One region of the Polycladomyces subterraneus genome, then DNA from elsewhere that is predicted to be linked to it. Evidence: riboswitches for the same ligand, from Rfam matches in the RefSeq annotation. Region 1 holds a riboswitch; each other region holds the start of a gene.

Region 1 (4,735 bases):
CCCGTCGGATACCGGTAATCCACGCACGGTAGGAGTTCAACTGCTTTTCAAGCGGTGCCACTTTCCGAAGGTAACAACACTGGTTGGGATCGCGTGCCCACAACTGATCCCCCCATTCCCGCGCCTGTTGTTCCAGCGTTAGATCTGTGGCAACACGGATGAAATCCTTTTGATACTTCTCCGCCAGACGATCCCGGGTTTCGTAAGTTTCCCGGAACAAGAGACTGGTGTCCAAGTAGAAAATATCCACATCGGGGTTTACTTTGACCAACATGTCCACGAGCGCCACGTCTTCATAACCGAAGCTGCACGCCAACGTCAAATCCGACGGGCCGAACTGCTGAACGGCCCATGCCAGAATGTCTGAAGGATGAGAATTCCGTAATTCCTCCGCCGCCGCTTTGCACGCTTCCGGTGACCACACTTTTTCTTCCGTCTGTACTGTTTGATTGCCCATTGATGTTCCCTCCTGCACAATGCATATTCAATCGGGGCGCAATTGGTCACACATCAGACGAATTTTCCGGTTCAATTCCGCTGACCACATAGCCGCTTCCCGATTTTACCCGGCGCTTTTCCTCCAACGCCCATTCCGCAACTTTTGGCGGAACGAGAAAATTCCGTTCCCATTCCTTTTCGGCAGCACTAAAGGCCGTTTCGTCGTCTTCTGCCAACACGACGATCGTATGAGTTTCCCCATCTTCCGTCACAACCGACAACCGGTATAGAAACAGGGAGGGATCCAAACTGTCATTCCGCTGCTTTGTCTTACGCACACTCATTTCGTTCCCGCCTTCGCCAGCGCTTCGTCCAGTCGCTCCTGGAAGGCGGCCACCCCTACGCGATCCACAAAATCGGCAAACGATTCACCGGGTTGCCGTTCATTTTTGTAAAACAGTACCAACGATTCCAACACGCGCGGAACATCATTTGCTTCCACCCGACCCTTGAGCTGGGTGTTGAAGCGGCCTTTCCCGTTCAGATGTCCGCCAACCGACACGGTGTATGCCTCTACCATACCTGCTGGCGTTTTCAATTTGCCGCCCAACAGCCCGATGTCGGCAATTTGTTGCTGTCCGCAGGAATTGGGGCAACCATTCACATGCAAACGGATCGGCACATCCAGGTCGATACGGGAGTCCAGATATTGCACGGTCCGGTACATCAACTGTTTGGTTTCGGTCAGCGCCAAGTTGCAGAATTCTTTACCGGTGCAGGAAATGGCATGTCCTACAAATGTTTTCGGGTAGGGTGTCAGCCGTTCCAACAATGGTTCTTTCAACAGATCGTCCACCCGCTCCCGCGGTACGTCGGGAATGATGACGTTTTGGGTGTTCACCGTGCGCACGGAGCCAGAGCCGTATTGATCGGCAAGATCGGCCAGTTGGAAAAACTCTTCCGCGGACGTCCGGCCAACAGGAATATTGAGCCCCACGTAGCACAGCCCTTCTTGTTTTTGCGGATGTACACCCGTGAAGTACCCACCGTTCCACTCCTTCAGCTGATCTTCCCCGCGCGACGGATAGGGACCGATCAGTTCAGTCAATACCTCCAAAAACTTCTCCGGTCCCCAATCGGCGACCAAGAATTTCAGACGAGCACGGTGCCGCTTTTCACGATAACCGTAATCCCGGAACACTTTGGTGATACCGACTGCCACATCCACCACCTGTTCCGGGCGAACAAAGATATCCAACTGCTGAGCCAGATGCGGTCGGTTGGACAATCCGCCGCCCACCCACACGTGGAATCCGACTACCCTTTCTCCGTCAATCTCCTTGATCGCGGGAGTAAAGGCGACATCGTTGATTTGTGCGTGCCCCGCATTGTGAATGTTGGCGGAGACAGAGATTTTGTATTTACGGGGCAAATTGGAAAATTCTTTGTTCAGCAAGAACGTCTTTTCCAGTTCGGCTACGATCGGACGCGTATCGATCAACTCATACGGATCGATTCCTGCCAACGGATTGCCGACAATATTGCGCGGACAGTCGCCGCATGCCTCGTACGAGTACAAACCCACTTCCTTCAACCGCCGGAAAATGTCCGGGATATTCTCGATTCGAAGCCAGTGATACTGCACCGCCTGCCGTGTGGTCACGTCGATGAGACCCCGGCCGTAATCGCGAGCCACTTCGGCCAACACACGCACCTGCCGGGAATTCAATATCCCCGTCGGAATCCGCACCCGCATCATGAAATAACCGTCAGATTTGGGCCGTTGCAAGTACAATCCCGCCCATTTGAAACGGGCGAATTCCTCCTCCGGGATCGACTCAAACCCGGTTTGGGCGTATTTCTCGATATCGGGAATAACATCCAGACCGTCTTTCTCCAATTTCAACTTCTCCACTTCGTTCAGACGGTCAACATCTTTCGCCCATTTCCACTGTTGCTGTCGCGCCATGATCGCTCCCCCTTTGATGTAAAAAACCCCTTTTCCCGGCGGGAGAAAAGGGGCGGTTTGTCTCGATAACGCCTTTTTCTCCCCATCTTCGAGAACGCGCGGTTCTCTCCGGAATTGGCACCGGGTTCCGCCCATGAGGGTCGAAACTGGTTGCCGAGGCTTCATAGGGCCGAGTCCCTCCACCTCTCTGGATGGGTAAGCAGGAATATTATTAAAACCGAGTTAACCACTCAGATTAGTAAACTAAGGCGATTTGTTGTCATGATACTCCGATTCGCCGTTATTGTCAACCCGTTTTCAAAAATATTTTTTTAGTGGCAAACAGACTACCTGTGAGAAAACTCCGAGCGTACGGAAGGTGGGCACTGCATTTTATCGCTTTTTGATACAATAGGAGAGGATCTACTACAATGACGTCAAGGCAGTACACACGATATGGATCAAGACACGACCTCAAAAGGAGGAGATGAAAATTGGAACTCTTGGTCTATCTGGCGGGACAAATTCATGACGACTGGCGCGAACAACTGCGAAAAAAAGCGGAAGAGCGCGGCTTGCCGATTATCTTTAAAGGGCCGCAGGAAGATCACGACCGCTCGGACGCGATCGGCGAACTCATCAAAGGGAAACAGCCCAACGCAGTGTATCGGGATCATGCCGCATCCGAACTGAACAACCTGCGGACGCGGATCTGGATGCAAAAAGCGGATGTGGTCATCGCGCTGTTTGGTGAGAAATACCGGCAATGGAACACAGCGATGGACGCTGCCATGGCCATCCAGATGGGAAAACCGCTCATTTTGGTTCGCCCCGAAAGCTTGCATCATCCGTTGAAAGAACTGTCCCAACGGGCGCAAGTGACCGTGGAAACGGTGGACCAAGCACTGGACGCACTGGCTTACGTTTTAGAGTGAACTGCAAAAAAAAATCCGTTTCCCCTGGCAGTACCGGAAAACGGACTCCGCATCATCAAAGTCGGCCCACCTGATCGGGCCGCCTTTTTTTGCCTATTCACCGGCCAAAGTGGCGGGCCGATCGTCAAACACCACATAATCGATATTGATGTTGAGAAACATGTGATCCTTACCGGTTTGCCTGTCGCGGACCACGATAAAATCCCGGCCGACGCCACGCAGAGTGCCAGTGAATTGCTTCGCATTCCATTGGGTATTGTTTTCAAAAGTTAGATATACCGTCACCGTTTTCCCGATGTTTCGGCTGAGCAGGTCTTCCGAATACACACGTTGTCTTTGCTGTGATACCGATGCGTCATCCCATCCTTGAACCGACAGGGAACCGTTTCCGTATGGATTGTAATAAGGCCAATACACCGCTTTTCCTCCTTCCTCAGTATACATCCGGACACGACGCGGGTTGGGGGATGTAAAAGCAATGGCTTTTGTACCGACCGCTATGGGTCTGGTTGAACCATTGCGGGGGACATGGACCGACCGGTTTGAAAAACCACAGCGCATAGGAAGCCGGATCGTATCGCTCGCCCCGGATAACCCTGCGGGCCAGACGAATGTCTCGATCTCTGGCCGCTTGATAAAAGTACGGCCGCTGCACGGCTTCAAAGCCTCCGGGCGATTGGAACACCATCGCCTTGATCGACCGGAGACCCTCAAAATCCAGACAATCGCCAATTACCCGGTTGACGCCGACATTGCCGACCAACATCATGGCCATCTTGCCGTCCCCTTCCGCCTCCGCCCGCATCAGACGCGCCAACAATTTCACTTCTTCACTATTGGCTCGAACCGGCATGCAATCACCTCGCGGTTATTCTATGTGAAAGCGAAGGTGAAAAGAACGATTCAAGTTGTTGACAAAGTCTGCGTGTTCCGATTTCCCGTCTCCGCTCCGTAGCGACGGCTTGAGTCGCTCAACGGGAAATACGGAGCTCCTCCAACAAAGGGTGACCGTTTACCCACGAGCCACCTTTGAGCTTGCCGAAAGAGGAGTGAGAGGGAAAATAGCTCACCCAACATCACGATGGTAGGCCACTTTTTTTCAGCAGTCTCACGCTTCGCCGTCATACATCCTTATTCCCCTGGTATGCCACCTTTCCGTTTACCACAGTCATAATCACCCGCGCCTGCAGGATTTCGTCCGGTTCCGTATCCGAAAGTGTACGGTCCAACACAGTGAAGTCAGCCCACTTCCCCGGTGTGATCGAACCCCGTTCCATTTCCTTTCCTTCGGCATAAGCGCTTCCTGCCGTCCACAAACGCAATGCTTCCTTGACGGTGAGTCTTTGTTCGGGACCATATCCCGGGTGGGGAAACTCCTCCGGATGCCGACGGGTGACTGCGGCATGGATTCCCA
Region 2 (4,735 bases), on a different contig from region 1:
GAACGTTGATCCCCGCCGCTTTCAGATCCTGAGCGGTGACGACCATCTGTTGAGCCGATTTGACCAACAGCCCGGACAGACCGATGGCGTCGGGCTGTTCCTCACGACAGGCGGCAATCAGTTGCTCCGGCGGCACCTTGATCCCCAGGTTGACCACTTCAAATCCGTTGTTGGACAGGATGATTTCCACCAGGTTTTTCCCGATGTCGTGCACATCCCCCTTGACCGTAGCCAACAGGATCTTTCCTTTGATATTGGACTCCGTTTTCTCCATATACGGCTCCAGAAACGCGACAGCTGCCTTCATCACTTCGGCACTTTGCAGCACTTCGGCCACGATCAGTTGGTTGTCGTTGAACAACCGTCCCACTTCGTCCATCCCAGCCATCAGCGGACCGTTGATGATCTCCAGCGGGCTATACTTTTCCAGCGCCAGCTTGAGATCATCGATCAATCCGTCCTTGGTTCCCTCCACGATATATTGCGCCAGCCGCTCTTCCAACGGCAACGATTCTCCCGATGACTTCGTCTCCGTTTTTTTGGCGCGGTAAAACTGAACAAACTCGGCCAACACTGCTTCGTAGTTTTCATGATTGGTCTCAAACAGCAACCGCTCCGCCAAGCGGACTTCTTCCTGCGGGATGGACGCATAACGCTCCAGTTTTTCGGTATTGACGATGGCGTAGTCCAATCCCGCCTTGGTACAGTGATACAAAAAGACGGCGTTCAGCACTTCCCGTCCCGCCGGCGGCAAGCCGAACGATACGTTGGAGATGCCCAGGATCGTCTGGCAACGCGGCAAACGTTCCTTGATGAGACGAATGCCCTCCACAGTTTCCTTTGCCGATCCGATGTACGCTTCATCGCCTGTCCCGACAGGGAAAACCAGTGGGTCGAAAATGATGTCCTCTTCCGGAATGCCGTACTTTTCCGTCAACAAGCGATAGGAGCGTTCGGCCACCTCCCATTTGCGCTCGCGGTCAACGGCCATGCCCCGTTCATCGATCGTCCCCACCACAACCGCCGCACCATAGCGGTGAATCAGAGGCACCACCCGTTCAAACCGCTCTTCCCCGTCTTCCAAGTTGATCGAGTTGAGAATGGCTTTGCCCTGCGAAAACTTTAACGCCGCCTCCATCACTTCGGGCGATGTGGAGTCGATCATCAGCGGCGCTTTGATCACCTTGACAGCGTAGGTCAAAAACCGCCGCATATCCTCCAGTTCGTCCCGGTCAGGATCTGCCAGACACACGTCGATCACCTGGGCACCGTTTTTCACTTGTTTGCGGGCAATTTCCGCAGCGGCTTCATACTCTCCTTCCTGGATCAAGGTACGGAATTTGCGCGACCCGATCACGTTGGTCCGCTCACCGACGAGAATCGGTCGATTGTCCGCCTCCACATAAACGGTCTCGATTCCGGATACCGCCGGGATACGCCGTTCCGGTACGGGGCGGGGGCGTTTGTCCTTGAGTGCTTCCGCCAGCGCACAGATGTGATCCGGTGTCGTACCGCAACATCCGCCCGCCATATTGAGCCAGCCTGCATCAGCAAAGGCAGCCAGTTTGGCGGCCAGTCCCTGCGGCGTCTCGTGATACCGTCCCTCCTCATCGGGCAAACCGGCGTTGGGATAACAGCTCACCCCACAATCGGCCATAGAAGCCAGCGTCCGCAAGTGGTCACGCATAAATTCCGGCCCGGTCGCGCAGTTCAACCCCACAGACAATGGACGGAGATGGGAGATGGACACGTAGAAGGCCTCCACATTTTGCCCGGCCAACATCGTACCCATCGGTTCGATCGTGCCGGAAATCAGGATGGGAACTTCGGTTCCCAACTCCGCAAATGCCCGCCGGATCCCAATTCCGCCGGCTTTCACATTCAGCGTGTCCTGGGATGTCTCCAGCAGCAACGCATCCACGCCGCCCAACAACAGCGCACGTGCCTGTTCGTAATACGCGTCCACCAGCTGGTCGAACGTGATACCGCCCGTCACCGAGAGTGTCTTGGTTGTCGGTCCCATCGCCCCGGCCACATACCGGGGAGAACCGTCCCGCGTCCATTTGTCCACGGCTTTGCGGGCACAGGCCACAGCTGCACGGTTGATCTCTTCCACGCGACTTTCCAGTCCGTACTCGGCCAATACCACCGACGTGGCACCGAACGTGTTGGTCTCCACGATGTCCGCTCCTGCTTCCAGATAGGCTTCATGAATGGATTGGATCAGGTCGGGTCGCGTCAGGTTGAGCATTTCGTTACATCCCTCATACGCTTCGCCACCAAAATCCTCCGCCGTCAAACGGGCATTTTGCAGCATCGTTCCCATCGCGCCGTCCAGAATCAGGATTTTTTCTTTCATCCGTTCCGACAACGGTTGAATACCCATGTCCATCATCCTCTTTCCTTCCATCAAATAAAAAACCTTTCATCTCTGATCGGATGAAAGGTTGGCGTCGTAAACGCGCAAACTCTCATCTCCCAGAGATACCCTCTGCAGGAATTGGCACCACATTTGAAAGACAATCCTTTCAAATAGGTTGCCGGGCTTCATCGGGCCAGTCCCTCCGCCGCTCTGGATAAGAGTTCCGCTAATCGGACTATGTGATTTTTTCCGAACTGACAAACGAAAAGGATTTGAAGATAAATATACAAAATTAACGGGGCACCTGTCAATGATTTCAGGTCTTTGATTCAGGTGAAGCGTGCTCCTGGAAAACGGCCACCCTTCAAGTTGGCGAATTAGCAGACTTGGGTGTGTCTGATCAACATTGTCCGCATTGCTTTCTCCCCTCACGGAATTACTCCAGACACACCCTCGTCCTGGTTCCTTGTCATCCTTTCTTCAAACATAGTATCTGCTGCTCGTTTTACTACTCGGTGCGTTTTTTTGTACGCTCCTCCGCTCCCGTTTCATCATGCACTGCCGGAGAAACGGACAACCGAATCCGATACCGTTTATGCATCCTTTTCCGTGGCTGTTTCATCAACTTCGTCCGATTCCGCCGTCCGGGCCGCTACTAGAAACCAAGTGATCAATATAAACGCCGTCAATGCCAAAAAGGGGATGGTGACAAACCCGAACCAGTTGATGTAGTCGCCTGTACAGGGCACCCCGCGCGTGCAGGGAGAGAACGATTTCATCGCCGGTACCTTTTGCAGCAAATAATGATAAAGCGAAATCGAACCGCCGATCACACTGAGTGGCAACGTGTACGGGATAATCCACCGGTCATTCCGATAGCTGGCGATTCCCAGCAGTACCGTCAACGGATACATGAAGATCCGCTGAAACCAGCACAACTTGCATGGTTCAAACAACGCGATCTCGCTGAAATACAAACTGCCTCCCGTCGCAACCAATGACACCACCCATGCGAAATACAATCCGTATTGCCGAATCCACGCCATCATACCGGATTATCCTTTCTTGCCCGATTCCTGAAGCGCTTCATCCAACGCTTGTTTCAATTGGTTGTAGTCCAGCGGATTGTCCACTTTTTTCCCGTTGACGTAGATGGTCGGAACCGAATTGATGCCCAGTTTCTTTCCGTTGTTCATATCCTGCTGTACATCCGCCTCATATTTCCGGGTGCGGAGGTCCTGTTCCAGACGTTTCACGTCGATGCCAGGAACCTGCTGCTTGGCCAATTGCACCAGAAACTCAGGCGTGGCCCAGATGGTGTACTCGTCCTGTTGATTCCGGTAGACCGCGTCATAAAACTGCCAAAATGCCTGCGGTTTTTGATGGTAGATCGACTCACCGGCAATGCCGGCTGTCACCGAATCTGGCCCGATGAACTGCATGTTGAGAAATGCCATCTTGACTTTGCCAGTGTCGATATATTCCTTTTTCAACAAAGGAAAGACGGTTTCCTCAAACCGTTTGCACACCGGACACTTGAAATCTCCGAATTCGATCAAGGTGACTGGTGCTTTCGGATCGCCCAGGACGGGTTGACCCTGTGCCAACCCGTTGATCTCCTCCTTTTGACCATCGGCGGCCAGATACGCAATGCCGAAGATGCCCACGATGAGCACAACCAGCCCCACCGTGATCATTGTCAACATCTTCATGTCCTTTTTCTTCCTTTTCGCCTGGTACGATACGCTTTGCTTTTTCTTTTGTCGGTTCTTTTTCCCCATCAAAGTTCTCCTTCCCATCTGAACCGTTCCACTGTCAGATTTGCTTTCTATTATCGCATAAAACAAGAAAAATGGGGACTTCTGAAAAGCACCTTTTAGCTTGTTTGAAAAAAATTTACAATCACGTTGGAAAAAAAGCCGTTTACTCCCGTCGGATAACGGGTACGTGTTAAAAGGTTAGTATGTATGGAGGGGATTGGATGCTGAAAAGAAGTTGGCTGTTATCCATTTGTCTTATTCTGTTGGTCAGTCTCACCGCCTGCAAGGACGGGAAGACCGCCGAGCCCGGAAAAATCGTCATCTCGGGCAAGGACTGGACCGAGCAGTGGATCTTGGCCCACATTTTGGGCGAATATTTGAAAGCCCACACGGATATGGACGTGCAAGTGCGCGAAGGGTTGGGCACGGAAGCGATCTTGGTCCAAGCCCTCAAGCAAGGGGAAATCGACGCTATTGTAGAGTATACCGGCACGGGTTACCAGGCGATTCTCAAAAAACCTTACAAGCCGGGAATGACTCCTCAGTATATTTACCAGCAGACCAAAAAAGGATACGAAACCCAATTCGGCACCACCTGGCTGAAACCGTTGGG
Region 3 (4,735 bases), on a different contig from region 1:
CGGCCCTACCGGCAACACCGTCTGCCGGGAATAGGGAAAAAGCCACTGAGGTTGTCGTTGACGTCAAGGGGGCGGTCAACCGCCCGGGTGTTTACAAGTTATCCAGCAGTTCGCGTGTGCAGGACGCGATGCTACATGCAGGCGGTGCGGCACCGTCAGCGGATGTGAATCGGGTTAACCTGGCTCAGCCGTTGGCTGACGGGATGGTGGTCTATATCCCGCGAAAAGGGGAACAGGGACCTCCTCCCGTGGCCGGTGCAACCGGGTCGGTCCCAGATGGCGGGACGCAGTCAGGCACCACGGCTAACGGTGGCAAAATTTCGCTCAACTCTGCCACAGCGGAACAGCTCGATCAGCTGGATGGAATTGGCCCGTCCAAAGCGGCGGCTATCATACGTTATCGTGAGGAGCATGGTCCTTTTCGCTCGGTGGACGAGCTGGCTAACGTTCCGGGGATCGGGGAGAAAACACTGAAAAAGTTTCGCGATCGGTTGACTGTGCCGTGATTTGAGCCATCATTTTAACTTAAACCCCCTCGTAGTCCGAGGGGGTTCTTATTTCATATATCAAACAGACATCACTTTCCGGATCTTGGCCAGTGCCCAATCCAGCTCCTCTTGGGTAATCGTGAGCGGCGGAGCGAAACGGATGGTGTTTTCGTGCGTCTCTTTGCACAACAACCCTTCTTCAGCCAGACGCTCGCAGTGCGGACGGGCCGGTTCAAACAATTCCATCCCGATGAAGAGGCCTTTGCCGCGGATTTCCTTGATGATCGGATTATGGATTTTTTTCAGCTCGGCCATGAAATATTCGCCCAATTCACGCGAGCGCTGAGGCAAGTTTTCTTCCACCAGCACATCCAGTGCAGCCACGGAGACAGCGCAGGCCAACGGGTTGCCGCCGAAGGTGGAACCGTGGGAGCCCGGTTCAAATACTCCCATCACTTCCTTATCACCGGCTACGGCGGAGATCGGCATCACGCCGCCGCCCAACGCTTTCCCCATCACATACAGATCCGGCCGAACATCTTCCCAGTCGCAGGCGAACAGTTGGCCGGTTCGCCCGAAGCCGGTTTGGATCTCGTCGGCGATGAACAGGACGTTGTGCTCTTTACATACTTGGTAAGCTTCACGCAAATATCCTTCCGGCGGCACGATAACGCCCGCTTCTCCTTGGATCGGCTCTACCAGGAAGGCGGCGGTGTTGGGCGTGATGGCTGCTTTCAGCGCTTCAACATCACCGTACGGAATGATTTTGAAGCCAGGGGTCAACGGGCCGAATCCGCGTTTGTACTCGTCGCTGGACGAGAGAGAGACCGCGGTGATGGTCCGTCCGTGGAAGTTGTTTTCACAGACGATGATTTCCGCTTGGTTTTCCGGCACTTTCTTCACGTCATAGGCCCAGCGCCGGGCTGCTTTGAGGGCGGTTTCCACCGCTTCGGCACCGGTATTCATCGGCAGGATCATCTCTTTGCCTGTCAATTGAGCCACTTTTTCGTAAAAAAGTCCCAGCTGATCATTGTGGAAAGCACGAGATGTCAAGGTAACTTTATCCGCTTGTTCTTTCAGCGCCGCGATCAGACGGGGATGGCGGTGTCCGTGATTCAATGCCGAATAGGCGCTCAGCATGTCCATGTACTTGTTGCCGTCGGCATCCTCCACCCAAACACCTTCCGCCTTGGAAATCACGATCGGCAGGGGATGGTAGTTCCTCGCGCCGTATTTTTCCGTCAATTCGATCAATGATTGGTTCCGTGACATGATGGCCTCCTTGATGATGCATCAATTTGATGTATGGACGCATATTCACACGTCCTGAGCCGAAAATGAGCAATCTATCACCATTGTAGATGGAATTTGGAATGGAATCAATGGCCGAACATTTCTTCAAAAAGCGGTTGACGGCAGCATGAGAGACCGGTATAATGAAAAACAAGTTTTCTGATTGTCGACACAATTGAATCGGATTTGGAATCTCTTATCGAGAGTGGTGGAGGGACTGGCCCGATGAAACCCGGCAACCCCGGTCTGTACGAACCGGAAGGTGCCAATTCCTGCGGAAACCGACGCCAACGGTTTCCGAGAGATAAGAGAGGAGAGCTGGCGTAACCAGAGCCTCTTCTCTTATCGGAGAAGAGGCTTTTTTATTCCACTGTTGTAGGCTGGTGTCACAAACGGGAAGGCGGCTTTAATGGGCGAGCGCCCTTGAGCGTGTGGTTGCAAGAGTGAGAGGGATCTAAATTCCTAATCATTCAATCTCTTCCGAAAGGATGATGGTGATGAGCGAATCGCAACAATACGGTCTGGAAACGTTGGCGGTCCACGGTGGCCAAGAGCCGGACCCGGTGACCAATGCCCGAGCGGTACCGATTTACCAGACCACTTCCTATGTATTCAACGATACGGAACATGCGGCTAATTTGTTTGCGTTGAAAGAATTCGGTAATATCTACACCCGCATCATGAACCCGACACAAGATGTGTTTGAAAAGCGGGTGGCTGCGCTGGAAGGGGGCGTCGGTGCGCTGGCGACGAGTTCTGGTCAGGCGGCAATCACCTACTCCATCCTAAACATCGCCAAAGCCGGGGACGAAATCGTCTCATCCAGCAGTTTGTATGGCGGCACATACAACCTGTTTCAACACACCTTGCCCAAGCTGGGGATCACCGTGCGGTTCGTCGATCCTTCTGATCCGGAAAATTTCAAAAAGGCGATCAATGAAAAGACACGGGCCGTCTTTGCGGAAATCATCGGCAATCCCAAAATGGATGTGCTGGATGTGGAAGCCGTGGCCAAAGTGGCCCATGATGCCGGTTTGCCGCTGATTGTGGACAACACGTTTGCCACGCCGTACTTGTGCCGGCCGATCGAGTTCGGGGCAGATATCGTGGTGCACTCAGCCACCAAATTCATTGGAGGACACGGCACCAGCATTGGTGGGGTGATTGTGGATTCGGGCAAATTCGATTGGACCAACGGCAAGTTCCCGGAATTGACCGAACCGGACCCGAGTTATCACGGGGTTTCCTACACCGAAGCGGTCGGGCCGCTGGCCTACATCATCAAGGCTCGGGTTCAACTGTTGCGGGACACCGGCGCTGCCATCTCTCCGTTCAATGCGTTTTTGTTCTTGCAGGGGTTGGAAACGTTGCATCTGCGAATGGAACGGCACAGCGAAAACGCGCTTCGGGTCGCCCGGTTCCTCCAGGAACACGAACTGGTGGAATGGGTAAGCCATCCGGGATTGGAAGGCCATCCGTCGTACGAAAAAGCGAAAAAATACCTGCCCAAAGGGCAAGGTGCCATTTTCACGTTCGGTATCAAGGGCGGTTTGGAAGCAGGCAAAAAACTCATCGAAAACTTGCGCCTCTTTTCTCACCTGGCCAACGTGGGTGACGCCAAATCCCTCGTGATCCATCCGGCCAGCACCACGCACCAGCAATTGACGGAGGAAGAACAGTTGGCCGCAGGTGTAACACCGGAACTGGTCCGCTTGTCCGTAGGGATTGAGTCGGTGGACGACTTGATCGCAGATCTGGATCAGGCATTGAAGAAAAGTCAACAAGTCATCACGGCCTGATACATCGGGACCATTCGAAACAAATGGTGATGAAGGCTGAAAGCCTGTCTCACAAGTAAATCCCGTCATGGATCGATCCTGGGGAAGGGTTGGCCTGACAATCGAGAGCTGGCTCATACGATGTTGTCGCTGGGATACAGAGAGACGGGACGGTGATTCGGGCGAAGCTCTGATGATGGGATGAAACAGGGGACGTGTTTTCCGGCCGGGACTATCGAGGAAAGCACGTCTCCATCTGTGTAAACGAAATGACCAAAAAAGACTTTCCGTACGGTTTTTGGAATAGGGGGCAATGGCATGCGGATTGAGACACAACTGGCCCAATTGGGTTCCAACAAAGAGACCAAAACCGGGGCGATCAGTTATCCGGTGTATTATTCGACAACCTATCGGCATGCGGGATTGGGAGAAAGCACGGGATACGATTACACTCGGACCGCCAACCCGACAAGGGCGGTGTTGGAAGAAGCGATCGCCCGACTGGAGGGTGGAACAGCTGGATTCGCCTGCAGCTCGGGGATGGCCGCCGTACAAACGGTCATGGGACTATTCGCACGAGGGGATCACTTGATTGTTTCGCTCGATTTGTATGGGGGGACGTACCGGCTGTTTGAATCGTTAATGACACGGTATGGTCTTTCTTTCAGTTATGTCGATTTCCGCCGTCTGGACGAAGTGAAAGCAGCCATCCGTCCGGAAACGCGCGCCTTTTTCGTTGAGACACCCACCAATCCCCTGTTGCAGGTAACCGATTTACATGCTGTCTGTGAAATCGCGCGATGTCATGGGTTGATTACGATTGTCGACAACACGTTTATGACGCCGTATTTTCAGCGTCCGATCGAGTGCGGGGCGGATATCGTCATTCACAGCGCAACCAAATATTTAGGCGGACACAATGATGTATTGGCTGGCCTGATTGTGACCAAGGGTGAAGATTTAAGTGAACAGATGGCGGGGCTGCACAACGCGATCGGCGCCGTGCTGGGACCGCAGGATTCATGGTTGTTGCTTCGCGGGATGAAGACGTTGGCACTCAGAATGGAGAAGCATCAGGAAAACGCTTATCAACTGGCCCATTTCCTACGTCAGCACCCACTGGTGGATGAAGTGTTCTATCCCGCATTGCAGTCGGAGACGTGGGAAATACAGACC
Region 4 (4,735 bases), on a different contig from region 1:
GTGCACTGCCGGGAAGATTTTCATCGGCACTTTGCGCGGGTCTTCACCCATGAACTTCTCATAAATCTCGATGATACCACCCAATTTGATGTCCAGCTCTTTGGGATCTTTGTGGGACAGATCGAGGTAAACCATGTTTTCCCCGTTGATCCCGAGCTTCATGTCCACGCATACCTTGAAGATGGCACGCGTGGCGATATCCCGCGGTACCAGGTTGCCGTATGCCGGGTACATTTCCTCGAGGAAGTACCACGGTTTTCCGTCTTTATAGGTCCAGACACGCCCGCCTTCTCCCCGCGCGGACTCGGACATTAGGCGCAATTTGTCATCGCCTGGGATGGCGGTCGGGTGTACTTGGATGAACTCCCCGTTGGCGTAATAGGCGCCTTGCTGATACACCGCGCTTGCCGCCGAACCGGTGTTGATCATCGAGTTGGTCGATTTGCCGAAGATCATGCCCAAGCCGCCCGTCGCCAGGATCACAGCGTCAGCCAGGAAGGCCTTGATCTCGTGACTGCGCAAGTTTTGCGCCACGATCCCGCGGCAACGACCTTCATCGTCCAAGATCACCTTCAGGAATTCCCAGTGCTCGTACTTGGTGACCCGGCCGGCCACTTCCCAGCGACGAACTTGCTCGTCCAACGCATAGAGCAATTGCTGCCCCGTAGTCGCCCCGGCGTAAGCGGTACGGTGGTGTTTGGTTCCCCCGAAACGGCGGAAGTCGATCAATCCCTCCGGCGTCCGGTTGAACGGTACTCCCATCCGGTCCATCAGGTAAATGATGCCCGGCGCCGCTTCACACATCGCTTTAACCGGGGGTTGGTTGGCCAAAAAGTCCCCGCCGTAGATCGTGTCGTCAAAGTGTTCCCACGGCGAGTCACCTTCCCCTTTGGTGTTGACCGCACCGTTGATGCCGCCCTGCGCACATACCGAGTGGGAACGTTTCACCGGTACGAGCGAGAACAACTCGACATTGGCCCCCGCTTCCGCCGTCTTGATGGCAGCCATCAGACCAGCCAAGCCGCCACCCACAATAATGATTTTCTCGTTCATTGAACAATGCCCCCTTTTAACGCTGCGCCAACTGGTTCAAAAACTCCGGATTGTGGAATGCGAACAGGGCACTGATGCCGATGTACGACACAACCAGGAAAATGACCGCACATACCCAAGTGGATACATACTGTGCACGCGGCCCGACTGTAATGCCCCAGCTGACCAAAAACGACCAAATCCCGTTGCTGAAGTGGAAGACAGCAGCGACAACCCCAATCAGGTACAATCCAAAATTGACGTTGTTGCTGAGGATCTGGTGCATCATTACTGTCAACTCATGCGGTGTCCAGTGGTGCAGAGCCACCTGAATCCGCGATTCCCATACATGCCATCCCACGAAAATGAGCGTGATGACACCGGTAACCCGTTGCAACATGAACATGTAGTTGCGGAACGTGCCGTGATTCACCACGTTGTTTTTCGCCTGGAACGCGATGTGCAGGCCGTACAGCGCATGATACAAGAGCGGCAGGTAGATAAACACCGTTTCCAGGGCGAGCAGGAACGGCAGATTCCAGATCCACTCCACTTTTTCTTGGAAAACAGCGGGGCCTCTGGTCGCAAAATAGTTCGTCAACAAGTGCTCGACCAAAAAAAAGCCCACCGGAATGACACCCAGTAACGAGTGCAGCCGACGGTTGAAGAAACTGCTGTGATTGCTCATCTTGCGCCCTCCAATAACCCCTTGTAAGTTGGATTTTGATCGCGCGATCAAACCGTGATGTCAACCCGCTTCCCAAAGGTTTCGACAAATGCTGCGTACCTTGATTCAAGCGGTCCAGTAGATAGAAAGGGGTTTCAACTTTGTGAACAACCTTATTGTACTCCCAATTGTTCGACAGCGTCAAGGAAAGGGGGCAGCGTCTTCCGGATCGCTACCCCTCCAAAAACTGCCGGATTGCCGGTCCCATCTTTTCATATTCGATCAAAAACGCATCATGGCCGTACGGGGATTGAATTTCCCACAGTTGCGTATCTTTTCCTAGCGCCCGTAATTCCCGAAACAGTGTCCGTTGCTCCTCAATTTGAAACAACCGATCCTCCTCAATGCCGATGATCAGCACGCGAGAGCGGATCTTTGACAGCGCGGACGCCATTCCGCCGCGTCCCCTGCCCACATCATGCGTGTCCATCGCTTTGAGCAGACATAAATAGCTGTTGGCATCAAACCGGTTAACCAGCTTTTCTCCCTGATAGCGCAGATAGCTTTCCACTTGAAATGTTGCGTCCCGGGACCATTCCGGTACCTCGGTCTGCAAACGGCGTTGGAACCGCTGATGGAACAATGCGTCCGTCCGATAGGTGACCATTCCGACCATCCGGGCGATAGCCAGCCCTTTTTTCGGCCCCGGCCCCGGGTAGTAATCGCCTCCCTGCCAGTCCGGATCGGACATGATGGCTTGGCGTCCGATGTCGTTGTAGGCGATGGCCATGGGGGACAACGCGGTTGTGGTGGCGATGGGGATCAGATTCGCCACCGCTTCAGGGTATAAGATGCCCCATTCCAGTACCTGCATTCCCCCCATGGAACCGCCGACGATGGTATGAACCCGATCGATGCCCAATTCCTGAAGCGTACGATATTGCACATGGACCATATCCCGAATGGTGACCGGGGGAAAAGCCGAACCATAGGGCCGCCCCGTGGCCGGATTGATGGATGACGGACCCGTACTGCCATTACAACCACCGAGTACATTGGTGGTGACGACAAAATACCGGTTGGTGTCAATATAACGACCAGGCCCGATCAATCCGTCCCACCAGCCCGGTTCCCGTTCATCCCCGACGGCATGCGCATCTCCTGTCAACGCGTGACAAACTAAAACGACGTTGTCCCGGTCCGCCGACAGTCTCCCCACTGTCTCCACCGCGATGTGCACATCCTGCAGTGTTTCCCCGCATTCCAACGCTACCGGCCCCACGGCCACCGTTTTCTTTGTCACCGTATCGACGCTGGCTACCACGCGTTTTCTCTCCTTTTTCAAAAGGAAACACCCTCTTCGATCAGAAGAGGGTGTCGTCTGCTCCAATCCCATTGCAGTCCGTCCCCCTTCTCATCTCTCAGAACCTGTCGGTTCTGCAGGAATTGGCACCATTCCCCGCCGATTAATGTGTGCTTTCAATACACACGGGTAAACGGGGTGGTTGCCGGGCTTCATCGGGCCAGTCCCTCCGCCACTCTGGATAAGAAGGTGTTTCCTGATATTCGTATTTGAAGTTATGATACGATGGATCGAAATTTCTGTCAATGTTTACTTGGACGATATGCGCACGATCGGTTCGTTCGTGACGGACGGCGCTTCCGGGTGTTCCAGCCAGCAGCTGACGCGATGCGTTTGGGATACCTCACTAACTTCGGGCATCTCGTCGTTGCATATATGCATCGTGTACGGACAACGATCGGCAAACGGGCAACCCTTGGGCGGGTCCAACAGATCCGGCGGGGACCCGGGGATCGGTTTCAACTCCTGCTTCCGGTCCAAATCGAGCCGAGGCATGGAAGCCAACAGCCCCCAGGTGTACGGATGACGCGGCCGGTAGAAGATCTCTTCCACCGTTCCCGTCTCCACCACCTTACCCCCGTACATCACCGCCACACGTTGCGCCATTTCCGCCACCACACCCAAATCGTGGGTGATCAAGATAACAGCGGTGTCCGTTTTCTTTTGCAGTTCCTTCAGCAGTTCGATGATCTGTGCCTGAATGGTCACGTCCAAAGCAGTTGTCGGCTCATCCGCGATCAAAATCTTCGGGTTGCAGGCCAACGCGATGGCGATCATGGCCCGTTGCCGCATCCCGCCGCTGAATTCGTGCGGATAATTGTTGATCCGTGTTTCAGGGCTGGGAATGCCCACCAAACGCAACATTTCCACCGCGCGTTGGCGCGCTTCGGATGGGGAAATGCGCTGGTGCCAAATTAGCCCTTCCATGATCTGCTTGCCCACCGTCATCGTCGGGTTGAGCGACGTCATCGGGTCCTGAAAGATCATCCCGATCTCCGAACCGCGCACCCGGAACATTTCTTTTTCCGTCAATTTTAACAGATCGTTCCCGTCGAAAAGGATTTCACCGCGCTTGATTTTGCCGGGCGGCGACGGGATCAACCGCATGATCGCCTGGGCCGTCACACTTTTGCCGCTGCCGGATTCCCCAACAATGGCCAATGCTTCTCCCTTTTCCAACGTCAGATTGACACCGCGGACCGCTTGAACTTCTCCTGCATAGGTGTGAAACGACACGTGCAAATCGCGAATCTCCAACAATGCCACGTTGAAACCACCTCATTTCCGCATCTTGGGATCAAGTGCGTCACGTAGACCGTCACCGAACACGTTGAAGGCCAGCATCGTCAAGCTGAGGAAAAAGGCGGGGAAAAACAGCCGCCACCAATCTTCCGAAAAGATCACGACCAACGAGTCGTTGATCATCGTTCCCCAACTGGCTTGCGGTGCCTGCACGCCCAATCCCAGAAAGCTGAGGAACGCTTCGGCGAAAATGGCATTGGGCACCGTAAACGTCAGCATGACAATGATGGGACCCATGGCGTTGGGAATCAAATGTTTGAACAGGAGGCGCTTGGTATCGGCTCCCAGGGTGCGTGCGGCCAGCACGAACTCCTGTTGTTTCAACTGCAGTACCTGTCCCCGTACCAGCCGTGCCATATTGAGCCACCCTG

The links. Region 1 has a riboswitch for S-adenosylmethionine ahead of NWF35_RS07500 (nitrite/sulfite reductase). Riboswitches for the same ligand answer to the same signal wherever they lie in the genome.
Region 2: it holds a riboswitch for S-adenosylmethionine, as region 1 does, so the genes downstream of both, metH (methionine synthase) here and NWF35_RS07500 (nitrite/sulfite reductase) in region 1, are expected to answer to the same signal.
Region 3: it holds a riboswitch for S-adenosylmethionine, as region 1 does, so the genes downstream of both, NWF35_RS12820 (homocysteine synthase) here and NWF35_RS07500 (nitrite/sulfite reductase) in region 1, are expected to answer to the same signal.
Region 4: it holds a riboswitch for S-adenosylmethionine, as region 1 does, so the genes downstream of both, metX (homoserine O-acetyltransferase MetX) here and NWF35_RS07500 (nitrite/sulfite reductase) in region 1, are expected to answer to the same signal.

The regions. Positions count from the first base shown of each region.
Region 1 covers NZ_JANRHH010000031.1:94,286-99,020, reverse strand. Annotated here, with positions in the region: gene NWF35_RS07510 (phosphoadenylyl-sulfate reductase) at 1-457, opposite strand, end outside; gene NWF35_RS07505 (DUF3906 family protein) at 504-782, opposite strand; gene NWF35_RS07500 (nitrite/sulfite reductase) at 779-2,407, opposite strand; SAM riboswitch class I at 2,487-2,605, opposite strand; gene NWF35_RS07495 (YtoQ family protein) at 2,881-3,321, shown strand; gene NWF35_RS07490 (spore coat protein GerQ) at 3,415-3,738, opposite strand; gene NWF35_RS07485 (cell wall hydrolase) at 3,755-4,174, opposite strand; gene NWF35_RS07480 (amidohydrolase) at 4,443-4,735, opposite strand, start outside.
Region 2 covers NZ_JANRHH010000037.1:44,240-48,974, forward strand. Annotated here, with positions in the region: gene metH (methionine synthase) at 1-2,386, opposite strand, end outside; SAM riboswitch class I at 2,469-2,583, opposite strand; gene NWF35_RS10310 (disulfide oxidoreductase) at 2,956-3,408, opposite strand; gene NWF35_RS10315 (DsbA family protein) at 3,418-4,074, opposite strand; gene NWF35_RS10320 (ABC transporter substrate-binding protein) at 4,344-4,735, shown strand, end outside.
Region 3 covers NZ_JANRHH010000047.1:10,340-15,074, forward strand. Annotated here, with positions in the region: gene NWF35_RS12810 (helix-hairpin-helix domain-containing protein) at 1-506, shown strand, start outside; gene NWF35_RS12815 (ornithine--oxo-acid transaminase) at 567-1,760, opposite strand; SAM riboswitch class I at 1,975-2,092, shown strand; gene NWF35_RS12820 (homocysteine synthase) at 2,279-3,580, shown strand; gene NWF35_RS12825 (aminotransferase class I/II-fold pyridoxal phosphate-dependent enzyme) at 3,878-4,735, shown strand, end outside.
Region 4 covers NZ_JANRHH010000012.1:21,723-26,457, reverse strand. Annotated here, with positions in the region: gene sdhA (succinate dehydrogenase flavoprotein subunit) at 1-1,053, opposite strand, end outside; gene NWF35_RS01640 (succinate dehydrogenase cytochrome b558 subunit) at 1,070-1,720, opposite strand; gene metX (homoserine O-acetyltransferase MetX) at 1,932-3,095, opposite strand; SAM riboswitch class I at 3,111-3,250, opposite strand; gene NWF35_RS01630 (ABC transporter ATP-binding protein) at 3,312-4,328, opposite strand; gene NWF35_RS01625 (ABC transporter permease) at 4,341-4,735, opposite strand, start outside.